DNA from 3 places in the Exiguobacterium sp. B2(2022) genome. Region 1 is predicted to be linked to each of the others. Evidence: riboswitches for the same ligand, from Rfam matches in the RefSeq annotation. Region 1 holds a riboswitch; each other region holds the start of a gene.

The links. Region 1 has a riboswitch for S-adenosylmethionine ahead of ON063_RS08940 (2,3-diketo-5-methylthiopentyl-1-phosphate enolase). Riboswitches for the same ligand answer to the same signal wherever they lie in the genome.
Region 2: linked by a shared signal. The riboswitch ahead of msrA (peptide-methionine (S)-S-oxide reductase MsrA) and the one ahead of ON063_RS08940 (2,3-diketo-5-methylthiopentyl-1-phosphate enolase) in region 1 are both predicted to bind S-adenosylmethionine.
Region 3: linked by a shared signal. The riboswitch ahead of ON063_RS10805 (Na+/H+ antiporter NhaC family protein) and the one ahead of ON063_RS08940 (2,3-diketo-5-methylthiopentyl-1-phosphate enolase) in region 1 are both predicted to bind S-adenosylmethionine.

The regions. Positions count from the first base shown of each region.
Region 1 covers NZ_JAPEHX010000037.1:5,825-23,309, reverse strand. Annotated here, with positions in the region: gene mtnA (S-methyl-5-thioribose-1-phosphate isomerase) at 1-1,006, opposite strand, end outside; gene mtnK (S-methyl-5-thioribose kinase) at 1,003-2,154, opposite strand; SAM riboswitch class I at 2,237-2,339, opposite strand; SAM riboswitch class I at 2,545-2,646, shown strand; gene ON063_RS08940 (2,3-diketo-5-methylthiopentyl-1-phosphate enolase) at 2,717-3,871, shown strand; gene ON063_RS08935 (2-hydroxy-3-keto-5-methylthiopentenyl-1-phosphate phosphatase) at 3,868-4,518, shown strand; gene ON063_RS08930 (methylthioribulose 1-phosphate dehydratase) at 4,515-5,132, shown strand; gene ON063_RS08925 (cupin domain-containing protein) at 5,146-5,679, shown strand; gene ON063_RS08920 (DUF4188 domain-containing protein) at 5,698-6,180, opposite strand; gene ON063_RS08915 (PadR family transcriptional regulator) at 6,152-6,718, opposite strand; gene ON063_RS08910 (TerC family protein) at 6,826-7,656, opposite strand; gene folE2 (GTP cyclohydrolase FolE2) at 7,911-8,822, shown strand; gene ON063_RS08900 (hypothetical protein) at 8,862-9,029, opposite strand; gene ON063_RS08895 (rhodanese-like domain-containing protein) at 9,026-9,325, opposite strand; gene pta (phosphate acetyltransferase) at 9,429-10,418, opposite strand; gene hemQ (hydrogen peroxide-dependent heme synthase) at 10,757-11,533, shown strand; gene ON063_RS08880 (hypothetical protein) at 11,609-11,755, shown strand; gene ON063_RS08875 (ATP-grasp domain-containing protein) at 11,759-12,697, opposite strand; gene ON063_RS08870 (potassium/proton antiporter) at 12,850-14,340, shown strand; gene trpA (tryptophan synthase subunit alpha) at 14,382-15,149, opposite strand; gene trpB (tryptophan synthase subunit beta) at 15,146-16,333, opposite strand; partial or broken gene ON063_RS08855 (phosphoribosylanthranilate isomerase) at 16,466-16,876, opposite strand; gene trpC (indole-3-glycerol phosphate synthase TrpC) at 16,852-17,485, opposite strand, start outside.
Region 2 covers NZ_JAPEHX010000016.1:33,277-44,735, forward strand. Annotated here, with positions in the region: gene ON063_RS04790 (hypothetical protein) at 1-98, opposite strand, end outside; gene ON063_RS04795 (SMP-30/gluconolactonase/LRE family protein) at 111-992, opposite strand; gene ON063_RS04800 (class I SAM-dependent methyltransferase) at 1,141-1,596, shown strand; gene rlmN (23S rRNA (adenine(2503)-C(2))-methyltransferase RlmN) at 1,779-2,840, opposite strand; gene ON063_RS04810 (amidase family protein) at 2,906-4,312, opposite strand; gene ON063_RS04815 (hypothetical protein) at 4,426-4,587, shown strand; SAM riboswitch class I at 4,632-4,731, shown strand; gene msrA (peptide-methionine (S)-S-oxide reductase MsrA) at 4,800-5,324, shown strand; gene ON063_RS04825 (DM13 domain-containing protein) at 5,425-5,946, shown strand; gene ON063_RS04830 (SRPBCC family protein) at 6,910-7,332, opposite strand; gene ON063_RS04835 (GRP family sugar transporter) at 7,539-8,402, opposite strand; gene ON063_RS04840 (four-helix bundle copper-binding protein) at 8,662-8,994, shown strand; gene ON063_RS04845 (3'-5' exonuclease) at 9,056-9,622, shown strand; gene ON063_RS04850 (bifunctional glycosyltransferase family 2/GtrA family protein) at 9,646-10,707, opposite strand; partial or broken gene ON063_RS04855 (sodium:calcium antiporter) at 10,799-11,459, opposite strand, start outside.
Region 3 covers NZ_JAPEHX010000049.1:21,605-24,948, reverse strand. Annotated here, with positions in the region: gene ON063_RS10805 (Na+/H+ antiporter NhaC family protein) at 1-1,260, opposite strand, end outside; SAM riboswitch class I at 1,330-1,425, opposite strand; gene ON063_RS10800 (GGDEF domain-containing protein) at 1,524-3,203, opposite strand.

The DNA.
Region 1 (17,485 bases):
CAACAATGACCGACTCGGTCGGTTCGAGCACACCTGTCTCTGTGATCAGACCGGTGATGAGTTCTGGTGGGGTCACATCAAACGCCGGATTGAAGACGGTGATGCCGACAAGTGCCGTCGGGTGTCCCCCGATATGTGTCACTTCATGCGCGTCCCGTTCTTCGATTTGAATCGTGTCGTCTGCTTCCAAATCAAACGTCGAATGCGGGGCTGCCACATAAAACGGGATGCCGTAATGCTTCGCCAAAATCGCGAGCTGGAGTGTCCCAATCTTGTTGGCCGTATGACCGGTACGAGTGATGCGATCCGCCCCGACGATGATGGCATCGATTTGTTTCGTCTGAATCGTCCATGCCGCCATATTATCCGTGATCAATGTGACGTCGATGTCTGCCCGGTCGAGCTCCCATACCGTCAACCGTGCCCCTTGAAGCAGTGGACGAGTTTCCGACGCGAACACACGAAACGGGATGCCCCGCTCTTTTCCGACATAGAACGGCGCGAGCGCGGTACCGTACCGTGACGTCGCAATGGCACCGGCGTTACAAATCGTCAACACGTTCCCCCCGGCAGGTAACACGGTCAACGCATGTTCACCAATCGTGCGATACGTGGCCACGTCTTGTTCATAGATTTCAATCGCACGCGCCTTGATGGCTTTTGCGATCTGCTCAAAGTCTTCCCCCACATTCAGTCGAAGGAGTGATTCGATGACGTGTTGTAAGTTGACCGCTGTTGGTCTTGTCGCAATCAACCGTTGGCCGACCTGGTCCAATTGGCGGTGAAAATATAAATTGTCCTGGAGACGTGATGCCTCTTTCGCAAGGACGAACGCCCCGAAGTAAGCGATGGCCGGCGCACCTCGGACTTGGAGCGACTTGATTGCCTGTTCGGCCTGTTCGAGCGTCAAAACTTCGACATAGCGCTCTTCTTGCGGCAACTGTGTCTGATCTAAAATCGTCAACACTTCCGTGTCGGCATCGAAATGTATGCTTTGCACACTCATACCCGCACCTCCGATAGAACCGGGATCAGCTGATCGATGGATTGAATCTGATGACGCTGTTTGATGAGACGCGTGCCAAGTTCTAGGGCGTGACGTTTCCGTTCGATCCGAAGGTTGTCTGGTAATGTTTCTAAGTCAGCAACGCCCGCTAGACCGACCGTCCGTCGAATCAATTCGCAGCCTGCGTAGCCGATCGCATCACTCAAAATCGATGGCAACAGTTCGTCCACGAATCCTACTGTGTTGAACGGTTCGACCGCCTGTGTGAAGCGTGTACGGAACGTTTTCTCGAACGTCTCCCAAACAGTGAGCACTTCTGTGAAGCGTTCGAACCGCTTCAACGGATGCGCATATGTCGAGAACACCAGATGGGCAATGATTTGACCGATGTCAAAACCGAATGGGCCGTAAAACGCAAACTCAGGATCGATGATTTTCGTTTCTTGACGCGTCGCAAAAATGCTTCCTGTATGTAAATCTCCATGTAGCAACGCTTCATGTTTTGTCACGAAGCCGACCTTCAATTTCGTCACTTCAATTTTCAAGGCGAGGTCTGACCACAGTTGTTCCACGTCCGGACGAAGGGTCGCTTCGATTTGATTCGATTCTGCATCACGATACGGGTCGGTGAAAATCAGCTTTTCCGTGATGTCGCATAGCTCTGGATTGTAATACTCTTTTTCGATTTGTTTCTTGGCGAGCGGTCCGTTCGCATAGTCAGACGTCGCAAACAACGTTTCACCGAGGAATGTACCGACGTGACGCGCCAAATTCGGATAGCTCTCTCCTTTTAGGAAGCCCGTCCGGACGATTTCAAACGCTGACAAATCTTCCAAAATCGTATAGGCAAGTTCACGATCGCTCCCGATTACATCCGGTACGAATTGCGGTACGACTCTTGAAAACTCACGGAGTGCCAGTTGTTCAATCCACGAACGGTCGAGCGTGAGTGGCCAGCTCTCTCCCACGACTTTTGCATACGGTAACGCCTGTTTCACGATCAATGACGTTTCTCCTTGACGAATGCGAAAGACGAGATTTAAATTTCCATCTCCGATTTCCTCACATTCTGCAATCCCCTCTTCTAGTAACCCCAACTGTCGAACGTGTTCGACGACACTTTGTTCTGTAAACGCCTCATAAGCCATGATGATTTTCCCCTTTCTTGAATCTATGCATGAAAAAAGCCCCTTTCTCCGCGAGAAAGAGGCACACCCAAATTGGTTGTTCCTCTCATCTTTCAGACATATGTCTGGTGGATGTAGCACCGTGCCAAATGGTCGGTTGCTGCGGCGTCTTAGGGCCAATTCCCTCTGCCAACTCGCGATAAGAGTAAATGATGTAATTGTGTTTGACGTGTTGAGACGAATATTACGGACTAGGCACGCTAGTTGTCAATCCTCTATTTTCGGTCGACTCCCTATTTTTGACACGCATATATAGAAACATTATTTTAAAACTTTTTTTCTCAAAAAAAGGAATTGACGAGTGAGCGATTCTATGTAAAAATTCAATTAAATTTCACAACTTCACAACTATTCTTATCAAGAGCAGACGGAGGGACAAGCCCGATGATGTCGCAGCAACCGACCAGAAATGGCACGGTGCTAATTCTTGCAGCTATCGCTGAGAGATAAGAGTTCATTGTTTTCGAATGACCTCTTGCCTTGGCATGAGGTCATTTTTTGTTTGACCTGAAAGGAGGAACTTATGGGAATCATCGCAACTTATGAAATCAAACATACCGATCACGTCGAACGCGTGGCTGAGAAAATCGCACATGAGCTGACCGTCGGAACATGGACCGAATTGAACCATCTCGAACAGCATCAACTACAGGCGTTCCGTGGCGAGGTCATCGATACCTCCCAACAGGAAACGACGAGTCGTTTCTCGATTCGTTACCCGCTACATAATGTGACGCCGGACTTCTCGTCCATTCTGACGACGACATTCGGAAAACTGTCGCTCGACCCAAACGTCCAATTTGTCGACCTATCGTTCCCGAATGAGCTCGCATCGGACTTTCCGGGTGCCGCATTCGGCGTCGAAGGTGTCCGCAACATCCTTCAAGTACACGACCGACCGCTCGCCATGAGCATCTTCAAAGGCGTCATCGGGCGTGACCTTGATTTTTTGGCGACACAACTTCGTGACCAGTTTGCAGGTGGCATCGATCTCGTGAAAGACGATGAGATTTTATATGACAACCCGCTCACCCCATCGATCGAACGGGCACGGGTCGGGGCATCGATCATTCAAGAACATCAAGAACTGACGGGTCGTTCCGTTCTATACGCCGTCACGTTGAGCGGACCCGTTTTCACCTTACGCGACCAGGCAAAACGTTTGATCGAGGCAGGCGCGACCGCACTGTTGTTCAATGTGTATACGTACGGGCTCGATGCGTTACGAGAGCTCGCCAAAGACCCTGAGATTCACGTCCCGATTTTGGCACATCCCGCTTTCGCGGGAGCGTTGACCGGATCGATTCGTCATTCCCTCCTTTTCGGGAAACTGATTCGACTCGCCGGGGCGGACTTGACGCTCTTCCCGTCGCCATATGGTTCACTCTCGACACCGAAAGACGAAACACAACAGATTCAAACGTATGCGACGGAATCCCATTGGACGAAACCGATTCTGACGGTCCCGTCTGCCGGGATTCACCCAAGACTCGTTCCGGATTTGATTCGTGACTTCGGAACGGATGTCGTCATCAATGCAGGCGGTGGGATTCATGGGCATCCCGACGGTGCGGTTGCCGGTGCGAGGGCATTCCGCCAAGCAATCGATCAGGCAATCGGTAAAACGAGCGAGACCGATGCGTTATCGACTGCGCTGAATGCGTGGGGTGCGCGATGAGTACGCACGTCATCTGTGATTTCGACGGAACCATCACGGAAGAAGATAACATCATCGCGTTGATGCGACGCTTCGCCCCACCTGAATGGGTCGAACTCAAAGATGGTGTTTTGAACCGAACGCTCTCCATTCGAGAAGGCGTCGGTCAGATGTTCAGCCTGCTCCCGAGTAACCAGCAAGAGCGGTATCGTGAGTTTCTTCAGTCGACCATCACGCTTCGAGCGGGGTTTGTCGAGTTTTTGCAAGAGACCCAGTCGCACGGCTTTCGGTTTGATGTCGTCAGTGGGGGCATGGACTTTTTCGTCCATCCGATTCTAGGAGGTCATGTCGCACCGGAACACATCTACTGCAATCACGTTGATTTTTCAGAAGCGACAGCGCGCGTTACATGGCCTCATTCATGTGATGCCCATTGTTCGAACGATTGCGGATGTTGCAAACCGACGATTGCCCGACAGATTGTCGCACCTACCGACACGTTGATTGTCATCGGGGACTCCGTCACCGATTTTGAAATCGCCAAACGTGCCGACGTCGTGTATGCGCGCGGTCAACTGATTTCGCTATGCGAGGCGGAAGGCCTCCACTATGTTCCGTTCGAGACATTCTATGACATTTCAGCTCACATGAAAGGAGTGAACGTATGACCGTAAAAGAACGATGGATTGAACTTGCCGACATTAAAGACGAGCTTGCCGCAAGGGACTGGTTCCCTGGGACGAGTGGCAACTTGGCGATTCGCGTATCGGACGACCCGTTGACGTTCCTCGTGACAGCAAGTGGTCGTGATAAACGGAAGCGTACGGATGAAGACTTCGTCCTCGTCGATGCGACCGGTCAATTGATTGGAGAGCAAACAGGCAAACCGTCCGCGGAGACGTTGCTACACGTCGAAATCTTTAACAAGACGAACGCAACCTGTTCCCTTCACGTGCACACGGTCGACAACAACGTCATCTCAGAGCTTTACGCGACGAACGGACATGTCACGTTCACGGGTCAAGAAATCATAAAGGCACTCGGCTATTGGGAGGAAACGGCAAGCGTCCAAATCCCCATCATCGAGAACCATGCGGATATCCCGACACTCGCCCGTGCATTTGCCCCACATGTCACAAGCGATGCCGGTGCCGTCCTCATCCGGAACCACGGGATTACCGTTTGGGGGGAGACGCCCGCTGCAGCAAAACGTTATTTAGAAGCATATGAATTTTTATTTAGCTACTCATTAAAATTACGCGCCTTAGGCGTCCATTCATAAGGAGGAATTCAACATGGCAACAATTTATTTTCAACAAACCGAAGAACGTGTCAGTGATCAACAAGAGGTACGTGACTTTTTAGACTCACGAGGCATCCTTTACGAAGCATGGGATATCGCGAAATTACCAGCTTCCCTTCAAGAAAACTATCAACTGACAGATGAAGACAAAGCTGTCATTTTATCGACGTTCCAAGACGAAATTCAAGACGTATCGACGCGACGTGGTTATCAAACGGCTGACGTTATTTCCTTGTCTGATGCGACGCCAAACTTAGACGAATTGCTCGTCAACTTCCAAAAAGAACATCACCATACGGACGACGAGGTTCGCTTCATCGTCAGTGGTCACGGCATCTTTGCGATTGACGATGCAGAGCGCGGATACTTTAATATCGAGCTCAATCCGGGTGACCTCATCTCGGTGCCGGTCAACACGCGTCATTACTTTACGTTGCAAGAAGACCGCCAAGTCGTCGCCGTTCGTATTTTCGTGACGACCGAGGGCTGGGTGCCGATCTACGACAAAGAAAATGTGAATGCATAATAAAAACGGGCAGGTGCGTCATGCATCTGTCCGTTGCTTTTGCTTGTGTAAAGACCGTTCATCCAATCGCTCTTTTGCCGAATTTCTTCCTTTGCCTACATCCACAGTACCAAGCGCTTTACCGAGACCACGGTCTGGCAGATTGACGTACATCGTCTCATAATTACTCACCGCGTACGTTTCGTGGAAAATACCAACGACATCCGTCGCTCTTGCCTTTTGATTGAATGATTTCCAAGCTTCAAGATGCGTTTTCCCGTGGGCATAGTCGAGTAATTCATCTGTTGACCGCCAATATTGAATCAACGTGACCGAGCGCCAGCCAATCGTCAAGTCATGTGATAGAAAGCCAAGTTCCTTTTGTGTATACAGTTCTTTCAGCATGGCCGGCATGGCATTGAAGACCGGCCACCATTTTCGAATCGATCGCAAACGATTCACTCGTAAGCCAATGACAAACACTACCACTTCTTCATTCGGGACGGCCATTTTGCGCGCCATCATTTTCTCCTCCTTTGAGGGTGATCACAGCTGCTTCACACCATTCCATCAATGCATTCGTTTGGCGTTTTCCATAATCGAGTGTCAACAGCCAATAAACAGCGTCAGGTGAATGCGAGTCGCTCGCTTGAATCATCGTCTCGATGGCTTTATACGTCTCCAGTCGTTCCCGTAGCAGTCGTTCATGATGTGTAATTTTGCTGATTGTTTGCTCCGTCGTCTCATGTCGAGCGAAGAACAATTTTAGCAAGAGCTCATTCCGTTGAACTGGTAACGTATCCGGCTCTTCTGCAATCCATTGTCTTAACTCGTCGTGACCGCTTGACGTCAGCTCGTATGCTTTCCTTTCATTGTCTTCTACCTGATGAATCAACCCTTCTGTTTCTAACGTCCGGAGCATCGGATACACTTGACCGAAACTAATTTTCCAAAAATGGTTAAGGCTACGATCAATCATCTGTTTCATGTCATATCCTGTTCGACACTCCGTCGTCAATAAGCCTAAAACAGCGTATCGTGTCATATTTTCACGAGGCATTCAATCCCCCCTATCTAAAAGATAGTATCTATTTGATATATTCCCTCGTATCACAGAAATGAAAACAAAAAAAGCGTACTTCCCGTGAGAAGATACGCTTTTGGAGATTATGCTTGTTTTGCTGTTGGTTTCGATGAGAACCAGCCCCATGTCGCAATCCCGACCATGACCGACCAGAAGAAGATGGTCCAAGCTGTCGAGTGGACGAATCCGTCTGGGAGTCCCATGAATTCGAACGGCGTACCGGCAATCAACTCTTTGAACCCTGGGTGCTCGAGTACGAGAACCGTCAATTTGACCCCGACCCAACCGACGATGATGAAGGCGGCCGTTTCAAGTGTAGGACGCTGATGAAGCAACTTGACGAAAATACGTGCCGCAAATCGCATCAAGACGACCCCGATGAGTCCACCTGTCAACACGACGAAGAACTGACCCGAATCAATCCCACCGATTTCACCAAGACCGAGTGGTGGCAAGCTGACCGCAAGTGCGACCGCTGCTAAAATCGAATCGACCGCAAAAGCGATGTCCGCAAACTCAACTTTCGCAACAGTGAGCCAAAACTCTTTCTTCGATACCGGCTTTTCTGTGACAGCCGTCTCTTCTTTCGCTTCAGCCGCCAACTCCTGCTGCGGCTCCATCTTCCTCGCCTTATAGGTCATATACAGGTGTCGCGCACTCATCCCGATTAAGTAAAGTGCACCGAGTGCCTGTACTTGCCATACGTTGATCAAGAACGAGATCAAGAACAATGCGATAAATCGGAAGACGAACGCCCCTAAGAGTCCGTAGAACAATGCCTTCTTCTGCTCTGTACGCGGCAAGTGTTTGACCATGACGGCCAAGACGAGCGCGTTGTCTGCAGATAACAAGCCTTCCAAACCGACGAGTACGACGACGATCCAGGCATACTGCAGGACTAGCTGCCAATCCATAAAAACATCTCCTTTTTTCTTTCAGTTCCTTCATATTTAACAGTGATCTATTTTTTAAGTTCACAGGACCATTTTATTCCCGTTCACAAAGTAAATCAATCCTCTTTCTTCAATATCTGAAGGATTTTTTTGCGATTGCATATTGAAAACATGTTATGAGAGCAAAATCATACCCGTTCAGCCATCATTTCGTGATAAAATCCTAACAAGAACGAGTGGTCCTTTGAACCGCTCTAAAAAAGGAGAATCCGATTATGTCTACAAGCCATGTCGCTTTACCTACTAAAGCAGAACGACATAAATTGTTCGGGTCGGTCCCACCGATTAAAGGAACAAAGCCGACCGAGAAAGAACAGATGGTCGATTTACAAAATACACCGAAAAACTTCTTATTCGCCCTCGACAGTGTCGGCATCTCAAATGTGAAGCACCCTGTGAACGTCGAGACGCCAGAAGGGGTCCAATCAACGGTCGCTACATTCGAATTGACGACATCGCTCGTTCAAGACCGTAAAGGAATCAACATGTCCCGTTTGACGGAACAGCTCGACGCGTACCATCAACAAGGATGGACGGTATCGAACCGTTCGTTGATCGAGTTCGCACAGGAGCTCGCCGAGCGTATGGAACAAACGGAAGGCCAATTGACAATCCGTTACCCATGGTTCTTCACGCGTAAAGCACCTGCGACAGGTCTTAGCGGTTTGATGAACGCGGACGTTATGCACCGTGTGACGTATAACCTTGAAACGGGCGTCGCAAACGTGACGGTCGGTCTCGTCATCAACGTCACGACGCTTTGCCCATGTTCAAAAGAAATCAGTGAGTACAGCGCCCATAACCAACGTGGGTACATCACGATCGAAGCAGGTCTTGATGAGACATCGATGGACGGATTCGACTGGCGTGCAGCACTTCTCGATGCAGCGGAGTCGAACGCCTCAGCACCACTTCACCCTGTCCTCAAACGTCCGGATGAAAAGCGTGCGACTGAAATCGCGTACGAAAACCCACGTTTCGTAGAAGATATGGTCCGCTTGATTGCGGCTGACTTGTACGAAATGAAAGAAGTCGTGAACTTCTTCGTCGAATGCCGTAACGAAGAATCGATTCACCAACACGATGCCATCGCATCAATCACATTCGATAAGCGTCAAGACGCATAAAAAAATGCGGAACCTCTGTTAAAGAAGGTTCCGCATTTTTTATAGACTTGTCACGAGTTCAATCGTCAATAAGATGATGATGAGCATCACCCACACTGCCCAGACGAGTCGCCACTTCTCCCAGTCAAATCGCTTCATCACCGCATAGACCGTGAGGTAAAGCGCAATGAGAAGCGGTATGACGACCCAAGGATTCTCTAGCATCACGCTTCGATGTCGCCATCCCAAGCGAGCATTCCGCCGTCGACATTGACGACTTTATAACCTTGCGATTCTAAGTAATCACACGCCGTCTGGCTCCGTCCACCTGAACGACAGATGACGTGATACACATTATCTTGTGCCAACTTTTCTGTCACATGTGGAAATTCAGATAGTGGATAGAGCGGTACGTTCGGGATATGCCCTGCATCATATTCATCTTGTTCGCGCACATCGATGATATGGAGAGACTCCCCGTTCTCTAACTTTTCTCGTAATTCCGTCGCATGAATGCTTTGCATACATAGCTCCCCTTTCGATAATGGATTCCTCTTATAGTTTACCTCAGCTCCCCTTCAAAAAAACACAAAAAAAGCACCCTTCTATCAAGAAGGATGCTCCAACTTACGCTTCGTTGCGCTCGTCGATTGCTTGTGCTGCTGTGATGAGTGTCAATTTGTAGACGTCCTCTTCGTTACAGCCACGTGATAAGTCGTTCACTGGTTTGTTGAGACCTTGAAGGATCGGACCAATCGCTTCGAATCCACCGAAACGTTGAACCATCTTGTAGCCAATGTTTCCTGCTTCAAGACTTGGGAAGACGAATACGTTCGCCTTACCAGCAACGTCAGAACCTGGTGCTTTCTTCGCCGCTACGCTAGGAACGAATGCCGCATCGAATTGAAGTTCTCCGTCGATTGGAAGGTTCGGTGATTTTTCTTTTGCAAGGCGTGTCGCTTCCACGACTTTCTCTGTTTCAGGTGACTTCGCAGAACCTTTCGTCGAGAAGCTAAGAAGCGCAACTTGTGGGTCGATACCGAATGTCTTCGCTGTCGCTGCCGACAAGAACGCGTTCTCTGCTAAGTCTGCCGCGTCCGGTGCGATGTTGATTGCACAGTCCGAGAAGACGTATTGCTCGTCGTCACGTACCATGATGAATACACCTGACGTCTTTTTGATCCCTGGTTGCATTTTGATGATTTGAAGTGCCGGACGTACCGTATCGGCCGTCGCGTGCATCGCGCCTGAGACAAGACCTTCTGCTTTGCCTGTATGAACGAGCATCGTTCCGAAGTAGTTCACGTCTGATGTAAGGAGTTCGCGCGCTTGTTCAGCTGTCGCTTTCCCTTTACGACGCTCGACGAATGATTCAACGAGAACATCGATATCTTCGTATGTCGCTGGGTCATATTGTGTCAAACCTGAGATGTCAAAACCGTGTTTCGCCGCAACCGCTTCAACGTCTGCTTTCGCACCGACGACGATCGGTTCTACCATACCGTCCGCCTTTAATCGAACAGCCGCTCCAAGAACACGCTCATCGACGCCTTCTGGGAAGACGATTGTCGGACGAATCGGACTGACTTTTTGCTTCAACGTTTCAAATAATTTCATAACGAATGAACCCCTTTTCTCAATTTACAGCATGACTGCTAGTGGTTTTGCCGTTGACTTGTGTCTTTACGCGATTTCAATTATACACAGTACCCTTTTTAAAATAAACTATTCTGCCCATTTCGCCATAAATCGCTTAGAATCAATCATTATATGAATAGAACAGTTTCGATAAATCGACTGATACAGCCATTTTTGTAGCCGTTTTCATGTTTCTGTCCTCTGTTCTTTACCCTTCGTGAATCGTGATAACCCTCACAGTGTCTCAAAGTTGCCAGTCAGTGAAGCGTGTATGGTAAAATAGACGGCGAAGCCAAGTCCCGAAAGGAGATTTTTTTATGTCAGAACGTCCAGTACCTACAACAGATACACAACATGCCGCCGCCACGTTAGACGGATGGTATACACTTCATGATTTCCGCACAATCGATTGGGCTCGATTGAAGCTCGTCGACGCCGAGAAGCGTCAACACATGATTGACGAGTTCACCGCGTTCCTCACTTCTCTTGACGAAGTCGAAGCAAAAGGTGAAGGAAGCCACGCTTTCTACTCGATTCTCGGTCAGAAGGCAGACCTCGTCTTGATGGTCCTTCGCCCAACATTCAACGAACTTGAAGACGTCGAGCGCGCATTCCGCAAAACAGCGCTATACGACTATATGATTCCGTCATATTCATACGTGTCGGTCATCGAGCTCGGGATGTATCGTGGATCTGGAGATGGGGACCCATATCAAAACCCTCATATCCGCTCACGTCTCTACCCAACGCTTCCAAAAGCCGCACACATTTGTTTCTATCCGATGAGTAAGGCTCGTCGCGACGGTGACAACTGGTACATGTTGTCGATGGATGAGCGCAAAGACCTCATGTATCGCCACAGCATGATTGGTCGTAGCTATGCCGGTAAGATTCAGCAGTTCATCGGTGGATCAACTGGATTCGATGCATGGGAATGGGGCGTCACGCTCTTCGCTGAAGATTCACTTCAGTTCAAGAAAATCGTTTACGAGATGCGTTTTGACGAAGTGAGTGCAAAATACGGTGAGTTCGGTGACTTCTATGTCGGGAACATTTTACCGAAAGAAAAGTTGAGCACATTCTTTAGCGTGTAAAAGGTTTACGCGTATAGCACCTCGGGAATTAAGGATGATGTAAGCAAGTTATCCTAATCAACGAGGTGAACAACGATGCGCGTGTTTAAAGAAACCGATCGTGACACTGCGGAACGTTTAGATTCGTTCATCGAACGAATGGCACCGACAGCAGAATTAGTCCAACATCGATTTGAAGAGCAACTTAAACATACACAGCAAAAGGGTCAGGCGAGCGCCTGACCCTTATTTTGTCGTGGTGACATGAAGTGCGTCCCCTAAGAAACTAGCCAATTCAAGCATCCCATAGCGCCCTGCTTTCGCTTCAGCGTCGGAATTGTAGTTCGTATTCGTATTGACGTCATAGGCATAGACGTTGCCGTCTCGGTCTCGAATGATCTCAATCCCCGCAATATCGATCGCATTCGCTTTCAGGAACTGTTCGAGCTTTGGAATGATCGGGTCATCGAATCCTTCGACGATTTCGAACTTCGCCGGTGGCGTCTCCCCAACCGGGCAGAATTGGTCTTCAATCGAGCAGGCGTCTGCCGGGCAGAGCTCGAATCCTTCCGACGTATCGACACGCACCGCATAAACGAACTTCCCACCGATGAATTCACAACGGGTAATATACGGCTCTGGGGCTTCGATATACTGTTGGATGAGCGTGATGCCGTCAACCGAGTCCTCGAACGAGGCACCATACACATAATCTTTCAATCCTTCGATCGTATGGAACAATTGGACACCGAGTCCTTTCCCGGCACGATTATGTTTCGTGATGAACGGTGCCATGTCTAGCTTTTCGGCCGCCTCGATAATTTGGTCTTTACCGACCGCCGCAATCGTCTTCGGCACACGAATCCCTTCACGACGAAGCGCCGTGTACTGATTGACTTTGCTCACTTCTAGACGGATGGCACGCGTTCCGTTGAACACGGTGCGGTCATGCGCCTCTAGCCAAGCGAGGACGCCTTCTGTCAATTCGGGTGCGTACCGATGCCCGCGTGTGTGCGAAGAAGCGCTCATGCGATTATAAAAGACACCTTCCGGGGGCGTTGCTTCGAGATCAATCGTCCCTTGGTCCAAGTGCCATAGTTCATAAGGCAACTGCAGTTCTTCTAAGCGATGAACCAGATGGTTCGTCCATTCTTCGTTCTCATGAATGACGTGAATTTTAGACATCATCATCCCTCCTTATTCTTGTTCTCACTTTACCATATCCATAACTTATAATTCCAATGTGTAAGGTTGGTCTAATCGTCAATTCTGAAATATCAGACGATTTCATGGTACAATGAACTTAAGAGTATTGTTTTGGAAAGGAAGTGTTGTGTTTGCCCGTACCTGTCATCAGTACTGATGTACTCATTTTACTCTTCGGTCTACTTCTTGTAGCCGGTGTCATGGCGACGCGAATCTCGACTCGCTTCGGCTTGCCTGCTTTGATCTTATTTATGGGAATCGGCATGGTCATGGGAAGCGATATCACCGGTCTCATCTTCTTCGACGACTCCAACCTGGCGCAACTGATCGGGGTTGCCGCCCTGATTGTCATTTTGTTTGAAGGGGGGCTTCAGACGAAATGGTCATCGATTCGGAGTGTCCTCGCTCCAGCCGCCTCACTTGCGACGTTTGGTGTCTTAATCACCACGACTGTCGTCGCCGTGGCCGTTCGTTTCGTATTTGGTTTCGATTGGATTGAATCTTTCTTATTCGGTGCGATTATCGGTTCGACCGACGCGGCGGCCGTCTTCGCTGCATTTAAAGGAAAGAACATCTCACCGAAAGTCGGTGCGACACTCGAAGCCGAGTCCGGCACGAACGACCCGATGGCAATGTTTTTGACGATTCTCGCCCTCGACTTCATGATGAAGCCAGGCACGACCATATGGGATGGCATTTGGATGTTCATCCTTCAGATTGTTGTCGGAGCCCTCATCGGCTTCATTCTCGGCCAGCTGTCCCGCCTCATGTTGAATCATCTGAGATTAGAGTCGAGCGGACTACATGCCGTCCTCATGATTTCAATGGCGTTCCTCACCTATGGTGTCACAGCCTACTTATTGGGAAGCGGATTACTAGCGGTCTATATCGCCGCCATGATTGTCGGAAATGCGGATACGGCGCATGAAGTGACAATCGTCCAATTCTCAGAAGCACTCGCATGGATCATGCAAATCATCATGTTCGTCATTCTTGGGTTACTCGTCTTCCCACGTCAACTCATCGAACCGGACTTGATTTGGAAAGGACTACTCATTTCATTCGTCCTCATGTTCTTGGCCCGTCCAATCGCCGTCTATCTATCGACGCTCGGGATGGCGTTTACGAGAAAAGAAAAATTCTTTATTTCATGGGCTGGTCTAAAAGGAGCCGTACCGATTGTCCTTGCAACTTTCCCGCTCATTGCCGGCACTGATAATAGTCAACTGTTATTCAATGCTGTCTTCTTCGTCGTCGTGACGAGCGCCTTGATTCAAGGAACGACGTTGACGCCGCTCGCTGAAAAATTAGGGTTGCTCGGACCAGATAAAATCCGTTCGCCGTATACGATCGCCCTCGTCTCGAGTAAACAGTCCCAACATAAGCTCGTTCCTTATGTTGTCACGGAGAGTTCTTCAATGATTGGCAAGACGCTCGCAGACATTACGCTCCCACCGAACACCGTCGTGAACGCCATCGTCCGAAATGAATATTTGATTCCACCAAATGGACAGACATCCATCGAGGAAGGCGACCTTTTATATGTGCTCGCCTCGATGTACCGTCATGATCAACTTGACAAAACATTTGGTGAAGACGGTCTCGACCGAGTGGAACTATGAGTAAACGAATAACCGGCGCCTCAATCGAAGCGCCGGTTTTCTTATGCATGTATGTGCTTTGCCGATTGGATCAACGTCTCGACGTCTTCTGTTCGACCTTCATGGAGTGCCTCGACGATGAAGCTCCCGACGACGACACCATCACATGCCTGACCGAGCGTCTGTACTTGCTCCGGCAAGTGTACACCGAATCCTGCTAAGACAGGGACGCGTGACTGCTCTGTCAATCGAGTCAAATAGGCGAGTAACTCGTCCGGAAACACATCCGCTTTCCCAGTCGTTCCTTTGAGCGTGACCGCATAGACGAATCCTTCCGCTTTCTCTAAGATGGACGCCGTACGCTCTTCGCTACTCGTCAATGTAACGAGCGGAATGACGGCGACGTCATGCCTGTCGATATCTGCGAACAATTGGAGACTCTCTTCAAACGGGAGATCCGGAATGATGACCCCACTTACGCCGCATTCGTTCGCTCGGTCAAAGAACGATTGGACCCCAAACCGAAACACTGGATTCAAGTATGTCATCAAGACGATTGGAACGTTAAATTGATCATTTCCTTCTATTAAATGGTTCAATACCATTTCAAGCGTCACACCTGCTTCAAGAGCACGCATTCCCGCCGCCTCAATGATTGGGCCATCTGCCACCGGGTCAGAGAAAGGGATTCCTAGTTCAATCGCCGTCGCACCCATCTGTTCTAGTTCTACGATGGTCGGAATGAGTCGGTCCATTCCCCCGTCTCCAGCCATAATATAAGGGACGAACGCCGCTCCTTCTCGTTCTCGAATCGCTGTCTCTAGTTTCATCGTGTCGCCACCTTCTCTCGGATTGTATGGACGTCTTTGTCTCCGCGTCCCGATAAACAAATCACCAATGTTTCGTCTTCTCCCATTGTCTTCGCGAGCGTCTCTGCGTAAGCGAGAGCGTGCGAAGACTCCAAGGCAGGAATAATCCCTTCTTGTCGGCTGAGTGCGAGACACGCATCGAGTGCCGCGTCATCTGTAACAGCTGCATACCGCACCCGCTCAATATCTTTCAAGAAGCTGTGCTCTGGTCCTACCCCTGGGTAATCGAGCCCGGCTGAGATTGAATGTGCCTCCTCGATTTGACCCGCCGCGTCTTGTAGGACATACATGAGCGAACCATGTAGGACACCGACTTCCCCTTTCGTAAGGGTTGCCGCGTGTTTATCTGTATCAATGCCACTACCTGCTGCCTCGACACCGTAGAGGGCGACCGACTCATCGTTCAAGAACGGATAGAACATCCCCATGGCGTTGCTCCCTCCACCGACACAAGCGACGACCGCGTCTGGGAGGCGTCCTGTCTGTTCGAGGATTTGACGACGCGTCTCTGTTCCGATCACGCTTTGGAAGTCACGTACCATCTGCGGGAACGGGTGCGGTCCGAGTACAGACCCCATCACGTAATGCGTATCGTCGACATGTTTGACCCAGTAACGGAGCGCTTCATTGACGGCATCTTTTAACGTACGGCTGCCTGATTTGACAGGGACGACTTTCGCTCCGAGCAGTTCCATCCGAAAGACGTTCAACGCTTGGCGCTCGACGTCGACCTCACCCATGAAGATGGTGCACTCTAAATCGAGTAATGCACACACCGTCGCAGTCGCGACCCCGTGCTGACCAGCACCCGTCTCGGCGACGACTTTCTGTTTCCCCATCCGTTTCGCGAGGAGCGCCTGCCCGATTGTGTTGTTGATTTTATGGGCACCGGTATGGTTCAAGTCTTCACGTTTCAAATAGACGTTCGTCCCGAGGCGACGACTCAAGTTCGACGCATAGTAGAGAGGTGTCTCACGTCCCACGTATTCGCTTAATAAGGAAGAGAAGCGTTCTTGAAACTCAGGATCTTGCTTCGCCTCTTCGTAAGCGACCTCTAATTCTTCGACCGCTTGCATGAGCGTCTCCGGAATGTACTTTCCACCGTACTGTCCAAATTTCCCGTTCACTGGTTGTGCATACATCATAGTTCCTCCTTGGCGCGTTGAATGAACGCGCGAATTTTTTCGATATCTTTCACACCGTCCGTCTCGACACCCGTCGACGCCGTCTGGTTGAATCGTTTGAATCGCTTGTCTCACATTATCTGGGGATAGACCACCGGCTAGCCAAAACGGACGTTTCGGCCGGTCGATTGCGCCCCAGTCTAATACCTGCCCACTTCCCGGATTCGGATGATCCATCAATCGTACATCTGCCGTCTCCTCGGTCGACGCATCGATAATCGGTAACCCGAAGATGCGAAGTTCTTCCATTGATTGCGTCCGATGGTGAATTTGTAAATCCGTCAGTCCCACGTCCATCGCTTGCTCGATGTCTTCCATTGAAGGACTTAAAAACACACCAACGATTCGAACCGATTGTGGGATCTGTGTAGCTAGCGTCTTCGCTGTCGCCACGTCGATTTGACGGGAACTCGGTGCAAACACGAACCCGATGGCATCCGCTCCCGCTTCGACCGCCGCCTGGACTGCTTCCTCTGTCTTTATTCCACAGATTTTAACGAACATGTTTTCAACTCCTCGAGTAGCCGGGTCGGGTCTTCTTCACGCATGAGTGCTTCCCCGACGAGAATGGCGCTCGCGCCGGCTTCTTGTAAACGTGCTGCCGCCTCGACGGTGCTGACTCCACTTTCGCTAACGAACGTGACTTCGGGGTAGCGTTTCATCAAATCGATCGATGTCTCAAGGGATACCTCGAACGTTTTTAAGTCCCTGTTATTGATGCCGATCAACACGTCATCAAGTTCGAGCGCGATGTGTAACTCCGCCTCGTCATGTACTTCGACTAAGACGTCGAGACCAATGGAACGAGCATATTGCGTCAACTCGTGGAGACGTTTCGGATGAAGGGCTGCCACGATGAGAAGTGCCACACTCGCTCCGTAATGCTTCGCATAGTCGAGTTGTCGTTCATCGATGATGAAATCTTTACAGAGCACCGGAATCGTGACAACGTCGGCGACTTGTCGCAAATCGTCAAACGATCCGTTGAAATACGTTTTGTCTGTCAGAACGGAGATCATCGTCGCACCGGCTTGTTCGTATTGACGAGCGCGTTCGACGACGTCGACCGTTTCCCGAATCATTCCTTTCGAAGGAGACGATCGTTTGATTTCC
Region 2 (11,459 bases), on a different contig from region 1:
TCACGTGCTCGATTTTCTTGAATCTTTTGAATCCCCATCTTAACTGCTGCAGCAACTGCCAACCCAATACCTGCTCGAACCAACAGTCGTTTCACCATCGTATTTCCTCCTCAGCGACCGAAACGATACAATGGCATCCCTTTCACTTCTGTGTCTATAATAAATACCGATCCCGCATCCGGGTATTCGGAAAGCGCCTCTTCATCCATTCCTTCACGAGCCGTCGTGATGGCTAATCGATTCAGTCCATCCCCGATAAAGGCACATGAAGTGACATTCGGCGCAGGAACATGCACTTCCAATAATTTTTTACCTGTCGATGGGTCCCAACGTGACACTCGTCCACCAGCATAATGTGCAATCCATAAACATCCTTCCGTATCTGATGTCATACCATCCGGGAAGCCATCCTCGTCCGCGAAATCGATGACGACCTTTCCATTTGATAACGTACCTGACTTCAAATCAAAATCATATTTCCGAATTTTTTCAGTCGGTGTATCGATATGATAAAAAACGGAATGGTCAGGCGACCATGTCAACCCGTTCGAAAGTGTCAATTCATCCATGAGTGATGTTGTCGTTCCATCTCGATCGACTCGATACAATGTCGCTTGGTTTTCTTCATCCTCAAGATGGAGCGTACCTGCAAAAATACGACCATATGGATCGGCTTTCCCATCGTTGAAACGTAATCGACCATCCGGGTCATCCAACTCAACAATCTTATTTAGATCTCGATTGATTTCATCCCATTCATAGATTCCATCTTTCAATCCAAGGACGACACCGTCCGTCACTTTTGGTATGACAAAACCGACCTGTTTTCCGACCTCGAATGAAGAAATCTCGTCTTCTCGCTCGTCATACCACCATAACGTATGACCTTCGATATCTACCCAATAAAAACGCTTTAACTCAGCATCCCAACAAGGACCTTCACCAAGCGTATTTCGTACCCGAATCCATAACGACGCATCTACTTTCTCCATTACTTAGCCTCCACTCTATCCATTAGTTCAGAAATCTATTCCCTTCTCCCATCTCGACTATGCATGAATTCAGAAAATCGTGATGGATTTTCACCGTTGTCCGTTCGATTTGCTATAGTGAAAGAAAAGTAGAGAGGAAGTGAATGTCTTGTCTAAATGGGATGAACGATTTAGCTCGGAGGATTATGTGTATGGGACAGATCCGAACGAGTTTTTACAAAAATGGATCACCTCTCATCAGATTGAAGGAAAACGTGTATTGGCCATCGCTGAGGGGGAAGGTCGAAACGCAGTCTGGCTCGCCACGCTCGGCTTCGACGTCGAGATGTGGGACGCTTCGAAAGTGGGACTCGAAAAAGCGAAGCGCTTGGCGACTTCACGAAACGTCTCCCTTCAGACGAAGCAGATTGACTTGAATGAAGCGGTCTGGTCGCAAGAAACGTATGACCTAGTTATCTGCATCTTCGGCCACTTTCCTCCACATGTCAGAGAAAAGGTGCTCGCCGGTATTCAAAAAACACTGCGACCTGGTGGCGTATTCCTGACCGAGGTGTACTCTACACATCAACTCGCCTACAGGACAGGTGGACCAAAAGACCTCTAACTTCTATACACTGAAAAGATGTTTCACCAACTCGAAGACAATTTCATTCCTCTCGTTTTAAATGAGAATGTCGTATGGCGAGAAGAAGGAAGACTGCATCACGGTGAATCAGCTGTGATTCAATATGTCGGACAAAAACGATAAGCGAATGGCCTCCCCGAAAATTCGGAGAGGCCATTTGATTACTTCGCGCCTTCGACGTTCATATGCTTACTGCGGAGCTGACCGCAAGCTGCATCGATGTCTGTCCCGTGTTCGAGACGGACACCCGTATTGACGCCACGCTTTTTCAAGATATCATAAAACGCCATGATATCTTCCGGTGTGCTTCGCTCATATTGAATATGCTCGTTGACCGGATTGTATGGAATCAAGTTGATGTAAGACTTGTCCTTGATGTCTTCAATCAAGTCCGCGAGTTCTTCCGCATGTTCTGGTAAATCGTTCACTTTCGAGAGCAGGATATACTCGAATGTGATTCGCTTATTCGTCTTCTCGACGTAATAGCGAATCGATGGCATGAGTTTATCAAGCGGGAACGCCCGGTTGATTTTCATGATGCGTGTACGTAATTCATCGTTTGGCGCATGCAGAGATAGCGCCAAATTGATGCGTAAGTCGAGGTCCGCAAACTTATAAATCTTGTCCGCAAGACCACTCGTCGACACGTTGATTTTACGTGGGGCGATTGCAAGACCACGCTCATCTTTGACGACGCGCAAGAAGTCGACCAAGTTATCGAAGTTATCGAACGGTTCACCGATTCCCATAACGACGATATGACTGACACGGTCCCCTTCTCCTTCTCCATCGAGGAAATGTTGGACAGTCATGATCTGCTCAACGACCTCACCAGCCGTCAAATCACGTGTCTTTTTCAACAAGCCGCTCGCACAGAAGCTGCAGCCGATGTTACAACCGACCTGTGTCGTCACACAGACCGAGCGACCATATTTATGACGCATGAGCACAGTCTCGATATAGTGACCGTCATGCAATTTAAGTAAGAATTTGACCGTTCCATCTCCCGCTTCTTGTTTGACGAACAGTTCTTGTGTCGAGATGACATATTTCTCAGTTAAGTAATCGCGTACTTCGTCACGGACGTTCAGCGCGTCCATCGATTTGACTCGATCGATGTAGAGCGAGTCCCAGACTTGGCGTGCGTGGAAGGCACCATATCCTGCTTCCGTGCACTCGTTTGTGAGCTGATCGAACGTCAACCCGTATATAGATGATTTCATTCTAACCTGTCCTTTCTCTAATCCGCATACGTACCATTGTAGCGGACGTCAGAGACGGGTGCAACTTACGAATAATCTGGAGGCGTCGGTCGTGTGATGAACTGTTCGAACGCATAAGCGACACGAATCAAATCTCGTTCCGCGAAGCTCGTTCCCGTGAACGATAGACCGAACGGGGTCCCGCTCTCTTTTCGTTTATAAGGGACCGTGATTGTCGGGTGTCCTGCTTTCGCAGCCATGTCATAGTTCATGTCATGTGGCAGGACAATCGCGTCCAGTTTTTGCCCTTTTAATAGCTCATCCATTCCGTCCACTTTTGCGAAATGAACATCATCAATCCGACGGTCGAGATAACTAGCTTCGACGAGACGCCCTGAACGTGCATCTGACTGTTCAAAGATGGTCTGCCCGTGCGGAATCGATTCGGGATGGTCCGCGTTCCATTCGATCAAGTCTGAAAGCGTCTTAAATGGCACAGTTGTGTTCGCAAGATACGCCTCAATCCCAAGCTTGAATTCATCAAACAAAATATCTGCCTGTTCTAATGCATCGTGTTTCGGTAACGTGATTTCGACGAGTTCAACTTCGGCTTGACGCAACAATCGAAGTGCCTGTTCATACAAACCGATTTCTTCGTCTGAAATAGTTGGCTTGATAAATCCGACACGCATCCCGACCGCTTGACGGACATCGAGACACGTCACATAAGGCGGTCCGACTGGAGTTTCCCATGTCGCAGGATCAGCCGAATCTTCACCACACATGGTCTGCAAGGCAACGACCGCATCACGAAGGGTACGCGCCATCGGTCCAGCCGTATCCTGAGAACGTGAGATCGGAATGATTCCTGAACGACTGATCAAGCCGACGGTCGGCTTGATTCCGACGATACTATTATGCACACTCGGGTGTACAATCGAGCCGCTCGTCTCAGATCCAACGGCAAGGAGTGTCAAGTTTGCCGCAACCGCCGAAGCCGATCCAGAACTCGATCCCCCGACATCTAATTGGTCGCCATAAGGGTTCTTCGTTTGTCCGCCAACAGCACTCCAACCGTTCGGCATATCTTCAGTCAAAAAGTTCGCCCACTCGGACAGGTTCGCTTTCCCAAGAATAATGGCCCCGTCATCCCGTAATCGTTTCACGAGTTCGGCATCTCGACCCGCAAAATGATGTCGCATGGCGGCGGCACCCGCTGTCGTACGCATCAGACCGGATGTCTCGATATTGTCCTTAATTAAGACGGGGATGCCGAGGAGCGGTTTGCGTACTCCTTTTTTATAGGCCCGGTCTGCCGCCTCTGCCTCGAACAGGGCGTCCGGATTCACCTGGATGACGGCATGAAGTCGCTCATTATATGCAGCAATCCTTCTAAGATAATACGCAGTTATGTCTCGTGCCGTGAATTGTCCTTCTTTATACCCACGATGTGCACGTTCAATCGTCAGTTCATGTAATTGGATTTGTTCCATCCTACATTCCTCCTTTATCTCTCCCACTCTATTCGTGCTCTATGCCTGATTTCCTTTTCGTATCGCCAAGTCGATGTGTTCTTGTTACACTTAAGAAAAAACAGGAGGTTCCTATGACACGCTCCTATGTGTTTGTGTTGCTGGCTGTGTTCGGTCTATTTTTCTTGCAGTTATACGGCGAGAATGTGCCTTATGGTCCGTTCATTTCCATCGGGTTGATCGGATTCATCATCGTCTTGACGATTTTTCAGTTAAAACGAAAACCGAATCATTGACGAAAGTATTTTGAGGGTGGTATGATGCTCTCACCAACTACATATCGATATCAAGAGTGAACGAGAGATCTGGCTCCATGACTTCACAGCAACCTGCCACAGGCAAGGTGCTACGACCAGCAAGGGAAACCTTGGACGATATGACGAGAGCGCTCATGTCATCCGACGTGAGCGCTTTTTTTGTTGAAATACGATTTGGAGGGAACGACAAGATGGAAAAAGCAACATTTGCAGGTGGCTGTTTTTGGTGCATGGTAACACCTTTTGAAGAACTACCAGGGATTGAAGGAATCGTATCCGGCTATATGGGCGGACAGATCGACAATCCGACGTATGAAGAAGTCAAAACGGGAACGACTGGTCATTTAGAAGTCGTTCAAATCACATATGACCCATCTCTGTTTTCATATGAGCGTCTCCTCGAGCTATATTGGATTCAGACCGACCCGACCGATGAAGGTGGTCAATTCCAAGACCGTGGGCCTCAGTATGCCCCAGCCATCTTCTATCACACGGAGGAACAACGAATCGCGGCTGAAGCGAGTCGAGACGTATTAGCAGCAAGTGGTCGCTTCACGGCACCGATTGTCACAAAAATCACTCCGGCGACGACATTCTTCGAAGCGGAAGAGTATCACCAGGATTACCATAAAAAGAATCCGAAACATTATAAAGAAGACCGAGCCATCTCAGGACGAGACACGTTCATCGAAGAGAACTGGACCGAAACCGTATAACGATTATCAGACGCGAATTTTAACATTCGCGTCTTTTATAAGCCCAATAATCGGGAAAAGGGTATTAATGGTTCATACATCCGAAAAGGAGGACTCATACATGAAAACAAGTACGAAACTCATCATCGGTGTGATCGGCGTAGCCGTGATCGCCGTCGCCTGGTGGCTCATCTCACCGCTTTTCTTGACAGAGACCGTCGATGAAGGACTACCACCGACAGCTGTTGAGACGCCTGCTTCAGAAGAAGAAACAGAGGAAGAGACAACTGAGACACCGGAAGCACAACCGAGTCAAACCGAAGTAGCGGGTGTGTTCATGGACGGGGAGAAAAATTATGAGACGACGGGCACGATACGCTCCGTCGAGGCAGAAGACGGGACGTATCTACGATTTGAAGAGTTCGAAACAACGAACGGACCTGACTTATTCGTCTATTTGACGAAGCCAGGACAAGAGACAACCGAAGGCGTCAGTCTAGGATCGTTAAAAGGAAACATCGGGAATCAAAATTATTTAGTCCCTGCGGATGTGAATCTAGAAGAGTACAACACAGTCGTCATCTGGTGCCGTGCGTTCAGCGCGACGTTCGGGACGGGTGAATTAAGCGCATCGAATGAATAACTGATATCAAACAGCCTGGACGTTTGACGTCCTCGCTGTTTTTTTGTATTAGAAAAATTATTTCTATCAGTTCTATCTATTTATTCATGCAATTCACGTGTTACAATATGGTAAAGTATGGAACTTTTTATAAGGAGGGTTTTTATTTGACTTCACATCAATCGACATCATACAGCTCATATTTTTGGAAACGGTTTTGGATTCTTTTTCTGCCGATCGTGACGATTGGGATTTTATCTGAACCAATGATTGTAGAGAACACGTTTAAGAGTCTTGAAGATATCGGCGAGTTTGTTTTCTACTCGCTATTCTATATTGTTGTAATCGGAGGCTTTACTGCGTTTGCCATTTCTTTCGTATGGAGAAGAAAATGATTGTTCCAAAATTGATGGTAGCCTGTTTATCTTCAATTGTTCTGAGTTTTTCTCTTCCAGTCTTCATGCCTGTGTTTGAAGATTTTACTTATTTTCAGAATGTTTTTATGTATGTGTTTTATGCCTCACCTATTATTTTCACTTATGGAATAATGACCTCTATTTTTTCGGAGTTTCTAAGTCAACGTATGACATTCAAAATCAAAAAAATAACTTCATTTTTGATGCACTTGATGTTTGGTGCCTTTTTCGTTTTCCCTTACGGCCTTATATTCGATTTGTCAGTATTTACAGAAGGAACCATTAATTTTGCAACTGTAACGGGAGTGTTTAGTGCTTTTATCTTTTTTGTGATAAATGAATTCATCCTTTTATATGTAAAAATGAAGAATCGATCTTAAACTATCTATTAAAATTTTCTCTAATAATTGATATCCTACAGAAACTTCAAACTGTCATACACCCTCTTTAAACTTAGAGTTTTCACCCTCTATGTAATGAGTAATTTTGGATGTTTATAATGACAATCGGTAGAATCCATATCAACTTCAACATGGACCCTGCCGATATTTAGTTTAAATTATTCGACCTACTTATTAGATCCATTCGCATATCGGGTGAAATTATCGAGAATTGCCTGCCAGCCTTGTCGTTGCAATTCAATCGGATTCATCGATTCTGTATCAAATACCTCAATCACTTTCGTCTGATTCCCTTCTGAAGCAAATGAAATTCTAACTCTCCGTTCATCGTCAAGACGATACTGAATGAGCTCATTTACTTTAACTTCTTCATACACTCCTTCAAAATCAAAGCCCATGCTTTGATCTTTTGCTTCCATCCGACTTCGAAATTTGCCGCCAATCCGTAAGTCGTTTTCCGCTTCGGTCGTATGCCAATCGTCAGACGCATGATTCCACTGTTTAATATGATCTGGGTCTGTCCACAGTTTCCAGACAGTGTCGATTGGTGCATCGACGACCGTTGATATCGTCACTACGTTTGATTCCATAATTCGTTTCCCCTTTACTCTGCAATTTTCCGAGCAATCATGAATGTGGTACGTACCCTGTACCATGTAGATTACATGAGTAGGCATTACTTCCCTATCTGTCACATCATCTCCTGCTCTCCCTTAATATCGCTAATCAAAAAAACCCTGAATGGCACGCTAGCATGAGTGCTCATTCAGGGTTCTTATCATTTCATAATCGAAATTTAGCTCTTGGCAATCCCAAGCATAAATCCGGCAACGACAATCAGACCAATTCCCATAAAGACATAGACGCGCTCTTTTGTCGTCTTCTCTTCTTTCAAGAGATAGATCCCACCGAGTGTCGCCACGACGACGTTCAATTGAGATAAAGCGAACGAAGTCGCAATCCCAACTTCTCCGCTCGAGACGAAGAGACCGAAGTTCCCGATCCCCCAGGCAATCCCGGCTAAAATATTCTTAAACGTACGTGGATCGATTTTCTTCACGTCCTTCTCACGGAGACTGAAAAGAAGAGCCGCGATGAACATTCCGACGGATTGTGGAAGAATTGCCGTGATACCATCTACTTCAAAATAGTTCGTTAAGACCGCATATGTGACGTAACCGATACTTGAAACGAATAAGACGAGTAATCCCTTCTTCAACGCACCGGCGCTATCTTTGTCTTTTTTCTGTTGATACGATGTCATCGTCGCCCCGATGATAATCAAGACGAGCGCTGAGAACCCTAACCACAGCTCTGTCGTCGTCTGCCAGTCCCCGAGAACGATGACCCCAAAGAGTGACGTTCCGACAAGCTGCATTCCTGTACTAATTGGCATCGCTTTGGAGACGCTTAGGATTTGGAACGATTGGAACTGCAAATATTGACCGAGCGCCCAGAACGCCCCTGAGATAAATCCGGTCACGATGGCGAGTGTCGTGAACTCCGGTCGGAATACGAGGGCAATCACGGCCGCCATGATCATCGCCCCGATGGTCGTTCCGATTAACTGCTGAATCGGTTTTCCTCCCACTTTCGACACGATGAGTGGAATACTTCCCCACATGAGTGCCGGTAAGAGTGCCAAAAGAATCATTTCCATAAAGCACACCTGCTTTCTTAATATAACGTCTAACATGAAATTCCCACGTCTCCAATTTTATAAACCTAAATTGCAAAAGGGAATTGCCATGTCGAATACTACGATGATATAATGATTTCGAACGGGGCATTAGCTCAGCTGGGAGAGCGCTACGCTGGCAGCGTAGAGGTCGTGTTACTTTTTTATTGGTATGGTGCGATTCAACCTTTATATGAACGGGTAATGAAAGATAGACTTTTTTATATAAGGGGGAATTTTGATGGAACGAACATCTGTAGAAGAAACATTGGCGAGCGTAATTGAATGTATGCGCGCATGCAACCATTGCTTCTCAAAAAGTTTACAAGAAGAGGATTTACACATGTTTACCGAATGCATTCGACTGACACGAGAATGCTCAGACATTTGTACGTTGGCTTTAAATGCTTTAGAAACAGATTCGGCCTTCTCTAAACCAATCGTTGCCTTGTGTGCTCAGGTATGTGATACATGTGCCGTCGAATGTGGCCGTCACTTGCATGACCACTGTCAGGCTTGTGCAAAAGCGTGCGAGCGCTGTGCCGAAGCTTGCCGTACCCTCGTCGCCGCTTAAGCACGACATTCGTCTAACTTTCTGTTAGACTTTTTTTATTGCAAAAGAAAGAAGGTAAATTATGAATCATACCATTCTCGCTCTCGATGTGGAGACCGCTAATCGAGATAGCCTTAGCATCTGCTCTGTCGGGTGGAGCATCCTGCAAAATGGAGAAGTGATTGAAACTGATCAACGACTCGTCAATCCAGAGGAAGACTTTGATATGGGGAACATACGGGTTCATGGCATTCGTCCGAGTGACGTATGGGATGCCCCTGCGTTACCGGAAGTACTTGCCTCTCTTTACCCGATTTTACGAGAAGTCGACCTCGTCATCGCACATAACGCCTCATTTGATATGGGTGCCTTAAGAAAGGCAATTTTGAAATATGATCTATTCGATTTCCCTACAATTGAGTACGGGTGCACTGTCAAATTGTCACGTAAACTGTATCCTGGACTCCCGAACCACAAGTTGAACACGATGGCAGAATACCTGAACGTGCCTTTTATTCATCATGATGCAGCAGAAGACGCTCGCGTATGCGCTCTACTCATGCGTGATATGATGCAGAAAACCGGCATTACAAGCTCGAGAGAGCTACATCGCTATACGTCCGTCAAAACAGGAACACTCGCATATTAAACCGGTCATGAGCCCATGACCGGTTATTTTTTGAAAATCCATCGTTTTTGGACATAGTAACTGACAAAAAAGAGAAAGCTGTCGACGATAATTTTTAGGATGACTTCTCCTTGTCTAAATAAAAGAAAAAGAAGATAGACCAACAATGCCGAGGTTACCATCTGGAGAACGACGAGCGAAAAATATTTGGAAAGTGATCGTCGCGCTTTTGAATGAAAGACGACTTTCCGATTGACGAAATAATTGAATAGAGAGGAGATAATTCGAGCGACGACCGTCGCGATGACGACGTGAGCCGTATCGAAGTACGGCGATAATAAAAAGATAAAACCTGCATACATCCCAACGTCGACAAGAAATGAAGCGACGGACGATGCCGAATACATCAAAAACATACGATAGATTAAAATCGAATCTAAAATCGGTCTAAAATGGGATGATACGTTTTCGTTTTCATATACCGTCTGGATGGTCGTCTGTTGAATCGGAACCTGTAACCGCTTTGTGAACGTCAGCATATTCATCTCGAACTCATATCGATTCCCCGGAATGTCAATCAGTTGTCGTGCGTATCGCATCGGGATGGCACGAAGTCCTGTCTGAGTATCTTTTAACTTCAATCCACTCCCGATCAACATGACGAGTCGTGTCGCCTGATTGCCGAATCGACTTCGGAGCGGAATCTTATCCCCACTGAAGTCACGGCAACCCATGATCAGATGATGCGGCTTACTCACCCCCTCCTCATACACATTGACGACGTCCTCAGGTAAATGTTGTCCATCGGCGTCAACTGTGATGACACCTAACTTGTCGGGATAGGTCTCTGCAATATGCTGTAGTCCAGTCTTCAGAGCTGCCCCTTTTCCTTGATTCTGTTCGTGCGTTAGCACTTGGTCAACAAATGATGCCACCTTTTCAAATATGCCTACCGTCGACTCATCACTACCGTCATTGACCACAACGATGGTCGAAAACCCACTCGCCCTCAGCCTTTCCACGAGTGTGACGAGTGCATCGTCAGGGTTGTAGGCCGGAATCAAAATTGTATACGCTTGACGTTTTTCTACTTCTTGCACTTGCATCGCCACCCCTCCTTCAATTCCCTTATACCCGAAGCAACGGATTCGCATTCTCAATTAAAAAATGCACCAGTCCTGAGACTGATGCATGAACTCACCCGATAAAGATCAAGTATGACGAAACAAAGTACACGACAACGACGAGCAGCGAAGGAATGACGTAACGTACCTTCGATGTGACGTTTTGACGCAGGACGCTATACATCACGAGAATCGATAGAATCGTAATCCCGACCGCCGAAACAAGGTGTGACGTCGATACGTCTGCCAAGATCGAACCGTTTCGATAGAAGACGTCCGACATGGCGATAATGAGCATGTTGAAGATGTTACTTCCGAGAATCGAACCGAATGCCAAGTTGACGTTTCGAAGTTTGAGCGCCATAAACACGGCGACTGCCTCAGGTAATGATGTCGATGCGGCAATCAAAAAGCTCCCGACGAAACTAGAACCGAGTCCCGTGACGACGGCGATTTGATCTCCTGTGATGGAGAGTGCCGTTCCGGCTGCCATGATGACGACAGCGGCAATTAGAAACCCGAATCCAGCTCGTTTCAACGTGATGTCTTCATACTTACTGACGACGACCTCTTCTTCCACTTCATGCTCAGCGACCGGCTCTTTCGGTTGCTTCCCGATATAGTAAATCCCGATCCCGTAAAGAAGGGCAATTAAAAGTGCGTCGACACCAATTCCGATGAAGGTCATATCGACTCGGACAATTAAGGCGACCAACGTCGTCACGGTCAGCAAC
Region 3 (3,344 bases), on a different contig from region 1:
GAAATTCAATGCGATGGCAATTCCTCCACAAATAAAGAGGAGGAACGGATAAAACATGAACGGGACGAGGTCAGGCGAAGCGGTCTTCGTCAACTCTGCGGCGATGAGAAGTTGCGCTCCGTATGGGAGAATCCCTTGTACACCACATGAGAAGATATCGAGCACACTCGCTGATTTTTTCCGTTCGATGTCATATTCGTCCGCAATGTTCGCGGCGAGTGGTCCGGCTACGAGAATGGAAATCGTATTGTTCGCAGTCGCTACGTTCGTCGCACTGACGAGACCAGCGATACTCCATTCGGCACCAGCACGTTTTTGAATCCGTGACGTCAGCGCATCACGCAAATACGTGAGTCCACCGTTGTGCGAAATGAGTCCGACGAGGCCGCCCATGAGTAACGTCAAGAACGAGATTTCGGCCATACCGACCATACCATCGGCGATAGCGGTCACAAATGCTGTGACGGATAAGCTTCCATCGAGAAGACCGATGATTCCGGTTAGCGTAATCCCGCCCAACAGGACGAGAATGACGTTCAGCCCCGTTAACGCCAGTCCGATGACCGCAAGATACGGAATGAGTTTATACCATTCGAATGCGGCGACATCGACCGTCGATTCACCGTTCGATAAGACCGCTAGTAAAATCGTCGTGATGATAGCGGCGGGTAGCACGATCCAGAAGTTCGTTCGGAACTTATCGCGCATGTTCGTCCGTTGTGTCCTTACGGCAGCAATGGTCGTATCCGAAATGAATGAAAGGTTGTCTCCGAACATGGCTCCGCCGACAACTGCCGCGGCTGCGATGGCGACGTTCACACCACTTTCCTCATGAATACCGAGGGCAATCGGCGCAAGTGCCGCAATCGTTCCGGTCGATGTACCCATTGCCATTGAAATGAAAGCAGCAATGACGAATAGTCCACTTAAGAGAAGCGATGGGGGTAAAAGCGTCAACGCCGCGTTGACCGTCGCGTCGATGGCACCGATTGATTCGGCTACCGTTGAAAAGGCACCGGCCAGTAAGAAGATAAAAATCATAATGATGATTCCCGAATTTCCGGCACCTTGCGCGATGCGCTCGACGGTTTGAGTGGCACTTCCTTTTGTCATGAATGCCGCAACCATCAAGGCGATGATGGCCGCAACGAGTACCGGAAACTTATAGAAGTCTCCGTAATAGACACCCGCTCCGATGAAGAAGAGTAAGAAGACGAGTAACGGCAAGAGTGCCCATTTGTTTGCTGTTGGTTGTTCCAAAATAATCACCTCACTAAAAAATAAAAAGGACCTTTTTCTTGAGAAAAAGGTCCTTCGTGTGAAATACCCTTTTCATCTTTCGAGCAATACGCCCGCTGGATTTGGCACAGGTTCCCCGCTGCCGAGACTTCATAGGGCCAGTCCCTCCGTCTCTCTCGATAAAAAGTTAAGCTATCCTATTATCAAACACGTTCCCTAACGTACCTGTTTCAAATCTAGTTGTCAACCTAAAAACTCCCCAATTCGATGTGAGAAAGGGGAGTTTACGTCGTTAAATTGTTGAAGTGCGCCACACGGTTACGTCCTGCATATTTTCCACCAACATACAGGGCACGGTCCGCGTTTCGAATCGTATCGTCGAGTCGCTTGTTCCCGAACGCTTCAATTGTATCGACCCCAATGGAGGCGGTGACAGAAATCTCATGGTGGTCGACATGAAATGGTTTCGCTTCGATTTGATGGCGAATTCGCTCCGTGATTTCGATTGCTTGGTTCATGTCACAATGATTGAGCAGTAAAATAAATTCTTCGCCGCCATAACGTGCAGCAAAGTCATCGGGACGAAGCACCTGACGGATTCGTCGTCCGAACTCTTGTAACACATGGTCCCCGACCTGATGACCGTACGTATCGTTAATCTTTTTGAAAAAATCAATATCGAGCATGGCGACCGATATCGGATATACCGACATATCGGATATTTGTTGAATGCCATATTCATAAAACGCACGTGCATTAGCGAGAAGCGTTAAACTGTCCGTCCGACTCTCGGTATAGAGGCGGTCTCGTTCGTGACAACGGCTAATGGTCCGGTTGAACGATTTTAACAATTTGATGATCTCGTGCTGAATAATCTTCGGATAACCGTATACAGGTTCTCCCATCATAACAATCCAGGTGCGAATCTCTTCGATTTCCTCCGAGCGAACAGAAACGAAGCTGTGGTAATCGTCGTGGAAAGCATCAGATAGGGAAGTATCCCATTCAAAGCGCATTTCATAGTCGAGGATTTGCTCGATTGGCTGACTCATGTCAAGCAACGTAAAGACGATGGGTCGATCGATGGGCTGTCGCGTCTTTAAATCAAAGTACAGGGTGCGTTCAAATAATTTAAACTCGACATACCCTTCATCATAATGATTCAGCTGTTCGCATTGACTTAAAAACACTTCGATGGCTTGCGCCTCGCTCTGCGACAAGGAAACAGCCTCTTTCGCTTCATCGTATTGCTCAATCAAGGATTTGAATGCATCTTGCCGCTCTTTTTGAATGAGAAGCCGCTTTATGAAGAACGTCAACGCAGCGGCGATGCTACTGACGACGAGTAAGTTGGTCTCTCGGAAAAACGCTGCCGCTAAGATGAAAATCAAACTGACGACGTACGTATAGAAGGCAATCTTCATAAAGTCGCTCAATGCGATGTCGACGCGGAACCACCATTTCACCTGATACTTTTGAAACACCGTGTTTAAGAAGATGGCAAGGAACAATCCAGCGAGCGGCACGAACGAATCTTGCGAATAAAAGTCGAGACCGGTCTCCCCACCAAGGGCGAGATAGACAGCTGCTGGGATGACAATTTCTAAGTAAGCTGTAATGGCATTCCACGGATACGTGAAGCGGAAACGACGGATGGCGACTTTCGGTTTCAAATTGGCGAATTGAAAGACGAACAATCCGATTTGGTTGACGATGAGTGCTGTTTCGAATCCAAAGAATAAAAATAAAATTAAGACGATACTTTCAGAAAATGTGAAGTACACACCTTTGACTTCGATCGAGTCGAGTTGAAAAATGATGACAAGCAACGAAATTAAAATAAACGACAACGAATCGATTGTTGGGGCGTGTAGGATATCCAATGCAAATAGTGCGATGGTGAAGATGAACAGGGCACTCCATATACTCCAACCGAGCACGGACATCTTACGAAAGTGGTTCATGTGTTCCCTCCTAGCATGGGACATTTCAAGATTTAATAGTAAAGATTCGTCACGATTTCGTGTGAGTCCTGCTTCTGTCCAATGATGCTTGAATTCTAGCATTGAGTATACACGGAATATCCTCTATAATGAAATTGCTTT